2 regions of the Nonomuraea sp. B5E05 genome follow, and region 1 is predicted to be linked to the other one. Evidence: predicted binding sites of a transcription regulator. Region 1 holds the regulator's gene; the other holds the start of a gene.
The links. The regulator HrcA, encoded in region 1, represses chaperone genes, less so after heat shock. The targets are predictions, from matches to a motif close to TTGGCACTCTCNNNNNGAGAGTGCCAA.
Positions count from the first base shown of each region.

Region 2: the regulator HrcA is predicted to act here: its motif matches at 3,076-3,102, upstream of groL (chaperonin GroEL).

Region 1 is NZ_JBDPMJ010000001.1:319,468-324,643, reverse strand. It holds gene ABGB01_RS01520 (hypothetical protein) at 1-381, shown strand, start outside; gene ABGB01_RS01515 (16S rRNA (uracil(1498)-N(3))-methyltransferase) at 397-1,122, opposite strand; gene dnaJ (molecular chaperone DnaJ) at 1,124-2,269, opposite strand; gene hrcA (heat-inducible transcriptional repressor HrcA) at 2,281-3,294, opposite strand; gene ABGB01_RS01500 (hypothetical protein) at 3,903-4,421, shown strand; gene ABGB01_RS01495 (DUF3097 domain-containing protein) at 4,439-5,176, shown strand, end outside.
Region 2 is NZ_JBDPMJ010000029.1:29,601-34,776, reverse strand. It holds gene ABGB01_RS37715 (AAA family ATPase) at 1-340, shown strand, start outside; gene ABGB01_RS37710 (YbhB/YbcL family Raf kinase inhibitor-like protein) at 405-935, shown strand; gene ABGB01_RS37705 (hypothetical protein) at 988-1,185, opposite strand; gene groL (chaperonin GroEL) at 1,339-2,967, opposite strand; gene ABGB01_RS37695 (cold-shock protein) at 3,323-3,523, opposite strand; gene ABGB01_RS37690 (MoaD/ThiS family protein) at 3,765-4,040, opposite strand; gene thrC (threonine synthase) at 4,065-5,176, opposite strand, start outside.

The DNA.
Region 1 (5,176 bases):
GAGGTCCCGTCCAACTCCTCCACCACCCGCTCGCAGGAGCCTCCGCCGAAGAAGCCCGTCCCCTCGCGCTCCGAGGTCGTCTTCGTGCCGCCCGAGTCGAAGTCCCCGACGCCGCGGACCTCGAAGACGGCCGACTCGACCAGGGCGCCGTCGCCCTCGTCCAGCCCCACGCCCACCACGTGCCCGCCGGCGACCGTCGTACCGGCCGAGCCGGCGCCCGACTGCCCCACGAGCACCCCCAGTCCGACGCCCACCCCGGAAGAGACGTCCATGGAGCCCACGGCGTGCCCGATGGAGGAGTGCCCGCCGGGCGACGTCGTGGAGGAGACGCCCACCGGCGGCAGCAGCCCGCTCCTCGACGCCTCCCAGCCGGCGCCCTGACGGCCCTCAGAGGCCCTACCAGCGCCCCGTACGCGTCATCAGCACGGCCGCCGCCGCCACACCCGCCGTGGACGTACGCAGGACCGTGGGCCCCAGCAGCACCGGCACGGCCTTCGCCGCGCGGAACCTGTCGAGTTCGTCCGCGGAGACGCCGCCCTCAGGCCCCACGACCACCACGATGTCGCCGCCCGCCGGCAACTCCACGCCCGACAGCGGCTCGGCCGCCTCCTCGTGCAGCACCAGCCCCAGCGCCGCCTCCGACAGCAGCCGCTCGACGTGCGAGGTGGAGGCGAGGTCGGCGACCTCGGGCAGGCGGAACCTGCGGGCCTGTTTGCCCGCCTCACGTGCCGTGGACCGCCAGCGCCCCAGCGCCTTGGCGACCTTGTCGCCCTTCCACTGCGTGACGCTCCGGGCGGCCGACCACGGCACGATGACGTCGACGCCCGCCTCGGTCATCATCTCGACCGCCAGCTCGCCCCTGTCGCCCTTGGGCAGCCCCTGGACGACGACCAGCCGCCGGCTGGGCGGCTCGACGGTGTGCCGGCCGATCACGTCGAGCCTGAGCGCGTCCTTCAGCACCTCGCGTACGACGCACTCGGCGACGGAGCCGGCGCCGTCGGTCAGGTCGACCCGCTCGCCGGCCCGCAGGCGCCTGACAGAGGCCGCGTGGCGCCCCTCCGGGCCGTCGAGCGTCAGCTCCGTGCCGTCCAGCTCCCGCGACAGGAAGACGGGGACGGTCACGTCACCTGCCGTTGAAGGCGTCGCGCAGGCGGGAGAAGAAGCTCTGCTGCCCGGGGGCGAACTTGCCGGGAGGCCGCTCCTCGCCGCGCTGCCTGGACAACTCGCGCAGCAGCTCCTCCTGCGCCGTGTCGAGGCGGGTCGGCGTCTCGACGTTGACGTGGATCAGCAGGTCGCCCCTGCCGGACTCGTTGAGCCGCTGCACGCCGCGCCCGTACATCGTGATGACCTGGCCCGACTGGGTGCCCGGGCGGACGTCGATCTCCTCGGCGCCGTCGAGCGTCTCCACCGTCAGCACCGTGCCCAGCGCGGCGGCCGTCATCGGGATCTGCACGGTGCAGTGGAGGTCGTCGCCGCGCCGTTCGAAGATCTCGTGAGGCCGCTCGACGATCTCGAGGAACAGGTCTCCGGGCGGGCCGCCTCCGGGACCGACCTCGCCCTCGCCGGCGAGCTGGATGTGGGTGCCGTCCTCGACGCCCGCGGGGATGCGGACCTTGATCGTCCGCCGGGTGCGCACCCGGCCGTCGCCCGAGCACTCCTGGCAGGGGTTGCGGATGATGGTGCCGAACCCGCCGCACTGCGGGCACGGCCGCGAGGTCATGACCTGGCCCAGGAACGAGCGGGTGACTTGGGAGATCTCGCCGCGCCCGTTGCACATGTCGCACGTGTCGGGGTGGGTGCCGGCCGCCGCGCCCGCGCCCTGGCACACCTCGCAGATCACGGCCGTGTCGACGACCAGCTCGCGGGTGGTGCCGAACGCGGTCTCGCGCAGGTCGAGCTCGACCCTGATGGTGGCGTTGCGGCCCCTGCGGGCACGCGAACGGGGGCCCCTGGCGCCGGCCGCGGTGCCGAAGAAGGCGTCCATGATGTCGCTGAAGGGGAAACCCGCGCCGAACCCGCCGGCTCCGGCGCCCGCACCCGCTCCGGCGCCGCCGAAGGGGTCGCCGCCCAGGTCGTACATCTGGCGCTTGTTCGGGTCGGACAGCACCTCGTAGGCCTGCGTGATCTCCTTGAACCTGTCCTGGGTCTCAGGATCGGGGTTCATGTCGGGATGCAGCTCGCGGGCGAGCCGGCGGTAGGCCTTCTTGATCTCGTCCTGACTGGCGTCAGGGCGCACCCCGAGGGTGGCGTAATAGTCGCTGTTTGCCACTTATCGACCTCTTAAGATGCAGCCAGGATCTGGCTGACGTAGCGTGCCACCGCGCGCACGGCGCCCATCGTCACTGGATAATCCATCCTCGTGGGTCCCAGCACCCCGAGCCGGGCCAGTTGGTTGTCGCCAGAACCGTATCCGGTCGCGACGATGGATGTGCCCCGCAGGTAGGGGTTTTCCGAGCCGATGCGCACGGTGAGCGCGGACGGGGTGTCGGACGTGGTCTCGCCGAGCAGCCGCATGAGCACCACCTGCTCTTCCAGCGCCTCCAGCACGTCGCGGAGGCCGGTGGAGAAGCCGGCGCCGGCGAGGTTGGCCGCCCCGGCGAACACGATCTTCTCGTCGTGCCGCTCCACCAGGGTCTCGAGCAGCACCGACAGGATCGTCGCCACGACGGGCCGGTCTTCGGCGGGCAACCGTTCGGGCAGGTCGGCCACCAGGTCAGGCACGCTGGCCAGGCCGCAACCGTCGAGGCAGGAGTTGAGCACGGCGCGCAGGTGCGCGATCCGCGCCTCCTCCACCACCTCGGGCAGCTCGATGACCCGCTGCTCGACGCGGCCGGTGTTGGTGATCAGCACGAGCATGACCCGCCGGTCGTTCAGCGGGACGAGCTCGACGTGCCGCACCGTCGAACGGGTCAGCGTCGGGTATTGCACCACCGCCACCTGCCTGGTCAGCTGCGCGAGCAGGCGAACCGTGCGGGTCACCACGTCGTCGAGGTCGACCGCGCCCGCCAGGAACGTCTCGATCGCCCGGCGCTCGGCCCCCGACAGCGGCTTGACCTGCGAGAGCCGATCGACGAACAGGCGGTAGCCCTTGTCCGTCGGCACCCGGCCCGCGCTGGTGTGCGGCTGAGTGATGTATCCCTCCTCCTCCAGCGCCGCCATGTCGTTCCTGACCGTCGCCGGGGAGACCTTCAGATTGTGGCGATCGGCCAGCGCCTTGGAACCCACCGGTTCGTTGGTCGACACGTAGTCTTCGACAATGGCGCGGAGCACCGCCAGCTTCCGTTCGTCAAGCACGCGCTCACCTCCTGCCCTCGTGCCATGGGGAAAACACAGGCTCTAGCACTCTGTGTTCCCGAGTGCCAAGTGTACGGCTCTCGCCCACAAGGTGCGATAACACCGTGTCCCGTCCCGCTTCTAGCTTCCAGGAAGGGACAGGCCTCACACTTGCGCACATGACCGACGATTCCCAGCCCCCGTCGTCCAACCAGCCGCCAGGGCAGGATCCCGACCAAGGTCAGCCCCAACGCCCGCAGTACGGCCCGCAACCAGGCTCCCAGCCGGGCCACACCCCCCAACCAGGCTCCCAGCCCGGCTACGGCCCTCAGCCGAGCTCCCAACCCGGCTACGAGCCTCAGGCGGACTCACAGCCTGGTTACAGTCCGCCGCCTCAGTTCGGGCATCCATCGCCACCCTATGATCAGCCCTCGGGCTACGGTCAGCCTTCGCCGCACGGGCAACCGCCCTACCACAGCGGGCCGTACGCGCGACAGCCGCACCACAGCCAGCCCGGGCCGTACGCGCAGCAACCCCGGTACGGCCCGCAACCCCCGTTCGGCCCGCAGCCGCAGTACGGACCTGATGGCAGGCCACCCCGGTTCCCGCCCCGCATCGACCCGAAGGCCGTGACGCCGCCCCTGTGGTGGCTGGCAGCCGTCTGGGGCGTGGCCGCCGTGTGCCTGATCACCGCCGCCGTCATGTTCGGCGGCGGGACCGGCGCGTCCGGCCTGGCGCCGACCAAGGCGTTCGCGTCCGGCGAAAGCGTCACGGTGCCGATCGACCCCGCGGACAGACCGGCCGTCTACATCGCCAGCGACACGGCCGTCCACTACTCGTGCGAGATCTCCGGACCGGCCAGGCTGGCCAAGACCACGGGCCTTCCGAGGGTCACGGAGGGTGGCACGGTCTGGCAGCAGTTCCTCGTCATCAACGCGCCCGCCAGGGGCGACTACCGGCTGATCTGCACCCATCAGGAGCAGGCCGCCGTACGGTACGGCATCGGGAAGGACGCTTCCTCCACGGGCGGCGGGACGACCACCCCGTTGCTGATCGGCGGCGCGGGGCTGCTCGCCGCCGTCATCGGCACGGTCGTCGTCCTGGCAGGCCGGGGTGCGTCGCGCAGGCGCCTTGCGGTCGGCGGGTGATTTGCTACCGTCCCCGTGTGTACGAGGGCGATGTACTGGCGGGGAATTGGCGTCGGCCGGGCAAGGGGAAGATCCCGAAAGTGCCCGCCGAGCTGGAGCTCGTCGTGGAAGACGCCGACAGCGGCTTCTGCGGCGCCGTCGTGGCCTGCGACAAGGAGGCCGTCACGCTCGAAGACCGGTTCGGCAAACGCCGGCTGTTCCCGCTCGCGCCCGCGGCGTTCCTGCTCGAGGGCAGGCCCGTGACACTCGTACGCCCGGCGGCGGCCCCCACGGGCGCCAAACGCAGCGCGTCGGGCTCGATCGCCGTCCAAGGGCTGCGGGCCAGGGTGGCCAGGGAGAGCAGGATCTACGTGGAGGGCGTGCACGACGCCGCCCTCGTGGAGAAGATCTGGGGTCACGACCTGCGGGTCGAAGGGGTCGTGGTCGAATATCTGGAGGGCGTGGACGATCTTCCCGCCATCGTGGCGGAGTTCGGTCCCGAGCCTGGCCGCCGTCTCGGAGTGCTGGTCGACCACCTCGTGCCCGGCTCCAAGGAGAGCCGGATCGCCGCCGAGATCACATCACCGGACGTGCTGGTCGTGGGGCACCCCTACGTCGACATCTGGCAGGCGGTCAAACCGTCCGTGCTGCGCATCCCCGGCTGGCCGGACGTGCCGCGCGGAGTGCCTTGGAAGGAAGGCGTGATCGCGGCCCTGGGCTGGCGCATGGAGCCCGCGCAGGCATGGCGGCGCATCCTCGGCGCCGTCTCGAGCTAC
Region 2 (5,176 bases), on a different contig from region 1:
GGGCGGCTCGGTCGCGCAGGCCGCCGAGGAGGCCCTGGCCAGGGAGGGCTCGATCGGCGTCATCGTTCCCGACGCGATGGTCGACGCGGTCTCCGAGGCCCTCGCCGGCCTCCCCCACGCCGTTCTCGACCCCGACTCGGCCGAAGAGCACCGCCTGCTCATCGTGCCCGCGACACTCGCCAAGGGTCTGGAGTACGACCACGTCGTCGTCGTGGAGCCCGCCGACATCGTCGCGGCCGAGCCCCGCGGCCTGGCCAGGCTCTACGTGGTCCTGACCCGGGCGGTGACCTCGCTGACGGTCCTGCACGACAAGGCGCTGCCGCCACAGCTGGCGGGCTGACGGGCGTCCGGCACGGCCGCTTCTAGGATGGCTGGGCAAGGAGCTCTCAACCTAGGAGGATGCCGTGCCAGCACCCCTTCCCCATGAACACCTGCCGTCGGTCCCCGCGCTCGTGGTGGAGAGCGACGACCTCCAGGACGGCGAGCGGCTCAACGACCTGCACGTCTTCAACGACTGGGGCATGACCGGCCAGAACCTCTCGCCCCAGCTGCGCTGGTCCGGCGCTCCCGCCGAGACCCGCTCCTACGCCGTCACGTGCTTCGACCCCGATGCCCCCACAGGCAGCGGCTTCTGGCACTGGGTGCTCTTCGACCTCCCCGCCTCGGTCACCGAGCTGCCGACGGGCGCGGGCACGGCCCCGGAGTTCAAAGGGCTGCCCGCGGGCGCGGTGCACGCCCGCAACGACTACGGCACCAAAGACTACGGCGGCGCCGCCCCGCCTCCTGGCGAACCGCACCGCTACGTCTTCACGGTTTACGCGCTGGGGATCGACTCGCTCGGCCTGGACAGCGGCACCAGCCCGGCGGTGGTGGGCTTCAACATCACCGCCAACACCCTGGCCCGCGGCCACCTCATCCCCCACTACGGGGTCTGACGACGGGAAAGGCGCCCCACCGCACGCTGGTGGGGCGCCTTTCGTGTGAGGGCTAGTCGCAGGTCTCGGCCACCGGCCCCACGTTGCCGAGCAGCGGCACCCAGGCTTGCAGCGTGCACAGCGGCCCGCTCCGGGTCACTGTCTGGGTGAAGACGACAGGGTTGTCGGCATGCGCGGGAACGGCCGTGAGGGTCACGGAGGCGAGGCCGAGAACGGCGACGCCCAGCATGCGCTTACTGCGGGAGAACACTTGTCTGCTCCTTCGATGAGGTGATGCGTGGGGACAACCCTTTCTCACTCGAAGTAGCGATTCAATTGCGAAACGTAATGGCAGTCAAACAAAAGCAAGAGCGGCCCGGAAAAACCGGGCCGCTCTTTTGGGACGTGCGTCGCGAAACAGGACCTAGAAGTCCATGTCGCCGCCGCCGGGCATGCCGGCGGGAGCGGCCGGAGTCTTCTCCGGCTTCTCGGCGATGACGGCCTCGGTGGTGAGGAAGAGCGCCGCGATGGAGGCGGCGTTCTGCAGCGCCGAGCGCGTCACCTTGGCCGGGTCGAGAATCCCGGCCTCGAACATGTTGACGTATTCGCCCGACGCGGCGTTGAGGCCCTCACCCGGGGTGAGGTTGCGCACGCGCTCGACCACGACGCCGCCCTCGAGGCCGGCGTTGACCGCGATCTGCTTCAGCGGCTCCTCCAGAGCCTTCTTCACGATCGCCGCACCGGTGGCCTCGTCGCCGTTGAGCTCGAGCTTGTCGAACGCCTTGGCGCCGGCCTGCAGCAGCGCCACGCCACCACCCGGGACGATGCCCTCCTCGACGGCCGCCTTCGCGTTGCGGACGGCGTCTTCGATGCGGTGCTTGCGCTCCTTGAGCTCGACCTCGGTCGCCGCGCCCGCCTTGATGACGGCCACGCCGCCGGCCAGCTTGGCCAGCCGCTCCTGAAGCTTCTCGCGGTCGTAGTCGGAGTCGGTGCGCTCGATCTCGGCGCGGATCTCGTTGACCCGGCCGGAGATCTGCTCGGCGTCACCGGCGCCGTCGACGATCGTCGTCTCGTCCTTGGTCACGACCACCTTGCGGGCGCGGCCCAGCAGGTCGAGGGTGGCGGTCTCGAGCTTGAGGCCGACCTCCTCGGCGATGACCTGACCACCGGTCAGGATCGCGATGTCGTTGAGCATGGCCTTGCGGCGGTCGCCGAAGCCCGGGGCCTTGACGGCCACGGAGCGGAACAGGCCGCGGATCTTGTTGACCACCAGGGTCGCCAGGGCCTCGCCCTCGACGTCCTCGGCGATGATCAGCAGCGGCTTGCCGGACTGCACGACCTTGTCGAGCAGCGGCAGCAGGTCCTTGTTGGCGGAGACCTTGCCGTTGACGATCAGGATGTACGGGTCTTCGAGCACGGCCTCCATGCGGTCGGAGTCGGTGACGAAGTACATCGACGTCATGCCCTTGTCGAAGCGCATGCCCTCGGTGAGCTCGAGCTCGAGGCCGAAGGTGTTGCTCTCCTCGACGGTGATGACGCCTTCCTTGCCGACCTTGTCCATCGCCTCGGCGATGAGCGCGCCGATCTCGGGGTCGGCGGCGGAGATGGAGGCGGTCGAAGCGATCTGCTCCTTGGTCTCCACGTCCTTGGCCAGCTTGGAGAGCTCCTCGCTGACCCGCTCGACGGCCGCCTCGATGCCCTTCTTCAGAGCCATCGGGTTGGCGCCGGCGGCCACGTTGCGCAGGCCCTCACGCACCAGCGCCTGGGCGAGCACGGTGGCGGTCGTGGTGCCGTCGCCGGCGACGTCGTCCGTCTTCTTGGCGACTTCCTTGACCAGCTCCGCGCCGATCTTCTCCCACGGGTCCTCGAGCTCGATCTCCTTGGCGATGGACACACCGTCGTTGGTGATCGTGGGAGCGCCCCACTTCTTCTCCAGCACGACGTTGCGCCCCTTGGGGCCCAGGGTCACCTTGACGGCGTCGGCGAGCTGGTTCATACCGCGCTCGAGACCGCGCCGGGCGTCCTCGTCAAACGCGATCATCTTGGCTGCCATAAGGCTAGACCTCCCAGATGCAGGGTGGCTTGTCGTGGACCGAGCCGACGCCCGCGACGGCATGGGTCAGCATCTCCGTTCGGCAGACCCCATCGTCTCGATCCGGTGTTGGCACTCTGCTGCACAGAGTGCCAACGAACTGTTTAGCACTCTACCCTGCCGAGTGCAAGCGAACTCACCCGTGGCCGGCGCTTCCCCCCAGGTCAGTCGTCTGTCCGGCGAGCCGCCCCGTGGGCGCACCGCTGGCCGCGGTTCGCGCACACGGCTCGCCGTACCAGGATCGACGAAAGAAAGGTGACGGTTCGCCCGGACTGCGCTGCCGCGCGAACCCGCCGGTGCATACCAGTGCGGTGAATCAGACCGTCCTGACGGACTCCGCCTGCGGTCCCTTCTGGCCCTGCGTGATCTCGAACTCGACACGCTGTCCCTGTTCGAGAGAGCGGTACCCGTCCATCATGATCGCTGAGTAATGGACGAATACATCCTTACCACCGTCTACCGCGATGAAGCCGTAGCCCTTGTCCGCGTTGAACCACTTGACGGTGCCCTGCGCCACTTCCGACTCCTCTTACTGGGCTCCCAGACCTCGCCCATTCCTTCGCGAGACCCGTAATCGCCTGACTTAACGGAAAATCAGCCAGACGATCGCCCTCGACCATACCTGTGGCACGGGGTTTGGCAACAGAGTCAATCCGCAGACCGCGCATTTCCTCCCATCGACGGTTCGACGTTGAATTGCTGGGAAAAGAAGAAGGCGCCCACAAGGGGCGCCTTCGCCGAAGTGTGATCTGCCGCACTCAACCGCCGGCGACGGCTGGGATGATGGAGATCTGGGTGCCCTCCGGCGCCGGAGTGTCCAGCCCTTGGGTGAATCGGACGTCCTCTTCCCCCACATAAACGTTGACAAAACGCCGAATCTTGCCCGATTCATCCAGAATTCTCGCGCCGATACCCGGGTAGTCAGAGTCCAGCTTGGCCAGCACGTCACGAAGAGTCGCGCCCTCGCCACTGACCTCCGCGTTGCCCCCGGTGTAGGTGCGCAGAATGGTGGGAATCCGCACAGAAACGCTCATGGTTTAACTCGCCTTTCCTGGTTGTCAGACAGTCGCGCGGAACGCGTCGAGGGAGGGCCTGATCACGGCCGTGGGCCTGGCGTCGCCGCTGATCGCGTCGAGCGTCTTGAGGCCGTCGCCGGTGTTCAGCACCACGGTCTCGGCCTCCGGGTCGAGCTGCCCGGTCTCGGTGAGCTTCTTCAGCACGCCCACGGTCACACCGCCCGCGGTCTCGGCGAAGATGCCCTCCGTCGAGGCCAGGAGCTTGATGGCGGCCACGATCTCAGCGTCCGTGACGTCCTCGACGCCCCCTCCTGTCCGCCGCGCGATGTCCAGCACGTACGGCCCGTCAGCGGGGTTTCCGATGGCCAGCGACTTGGCGATGGTGTCGGGCCTGACCGGCTGCACGACGTCGTGCCCCGCCTTGTAGGCGGTCGACACCGGCGAGCACCCGGCTGCCTGCGCCCCGAAGATCTTGTAGGGCGTGTCCTCGACCAGCCCCAGCGCCACCAGCTCCTTGAAGCCCTTGTCGATCTTCGTGAGCTGCGAGCCCGAGGCGATGGGGATGATGATCTGCTCGGGCAGCCGCCACCCGAGCTGCTCGGCGATCTCGTACGCGAGCGTCTTGGAGCCCTCGGCGTAGTAAGGGCGCAGGTTGATGTTGGTGAACCCCCACTTGTCACCGAGCGGGTCGCCGATCAGCTCGGAGCAGAACCTGTTGACGTCGTCGTAGGTGCCCTCGATGCCGACCAGCCGGCCACCGAACACCCGGGCCATGGCGATCTTGGCTTGTTCGAGGTTGGCCGGGATGAACACGCACGCCTCCAGCCCGGCCCGCGCCGCGGCGGCCGTCACCGCGCCCGCGAGGTTGCCCGTGGAGGAGCAGGAGAGCGTGTGGAAGCCGAAGTTGCGGGCCGCCTCGACGGCCATGGCGACCACGCGGTCCTTGAAGGAGTGGGTGGGGTTGCCCGAGTCGTCCTTGACGTGGAGCGATCTGATGCCGAGCGCCCGCCCGAGGTTGCCGGCCCTGACCAGCTTGGTCCACCCGGGGTTCATGTTGGGCTTGTCGGCGACGTCGGCCGGCACGGGCAGCAGCGAGCGGTAGCGCCAGATGTTGGCGGGGCCCGACTCGATGGCCGCGCGGGTCACCTCGCCGA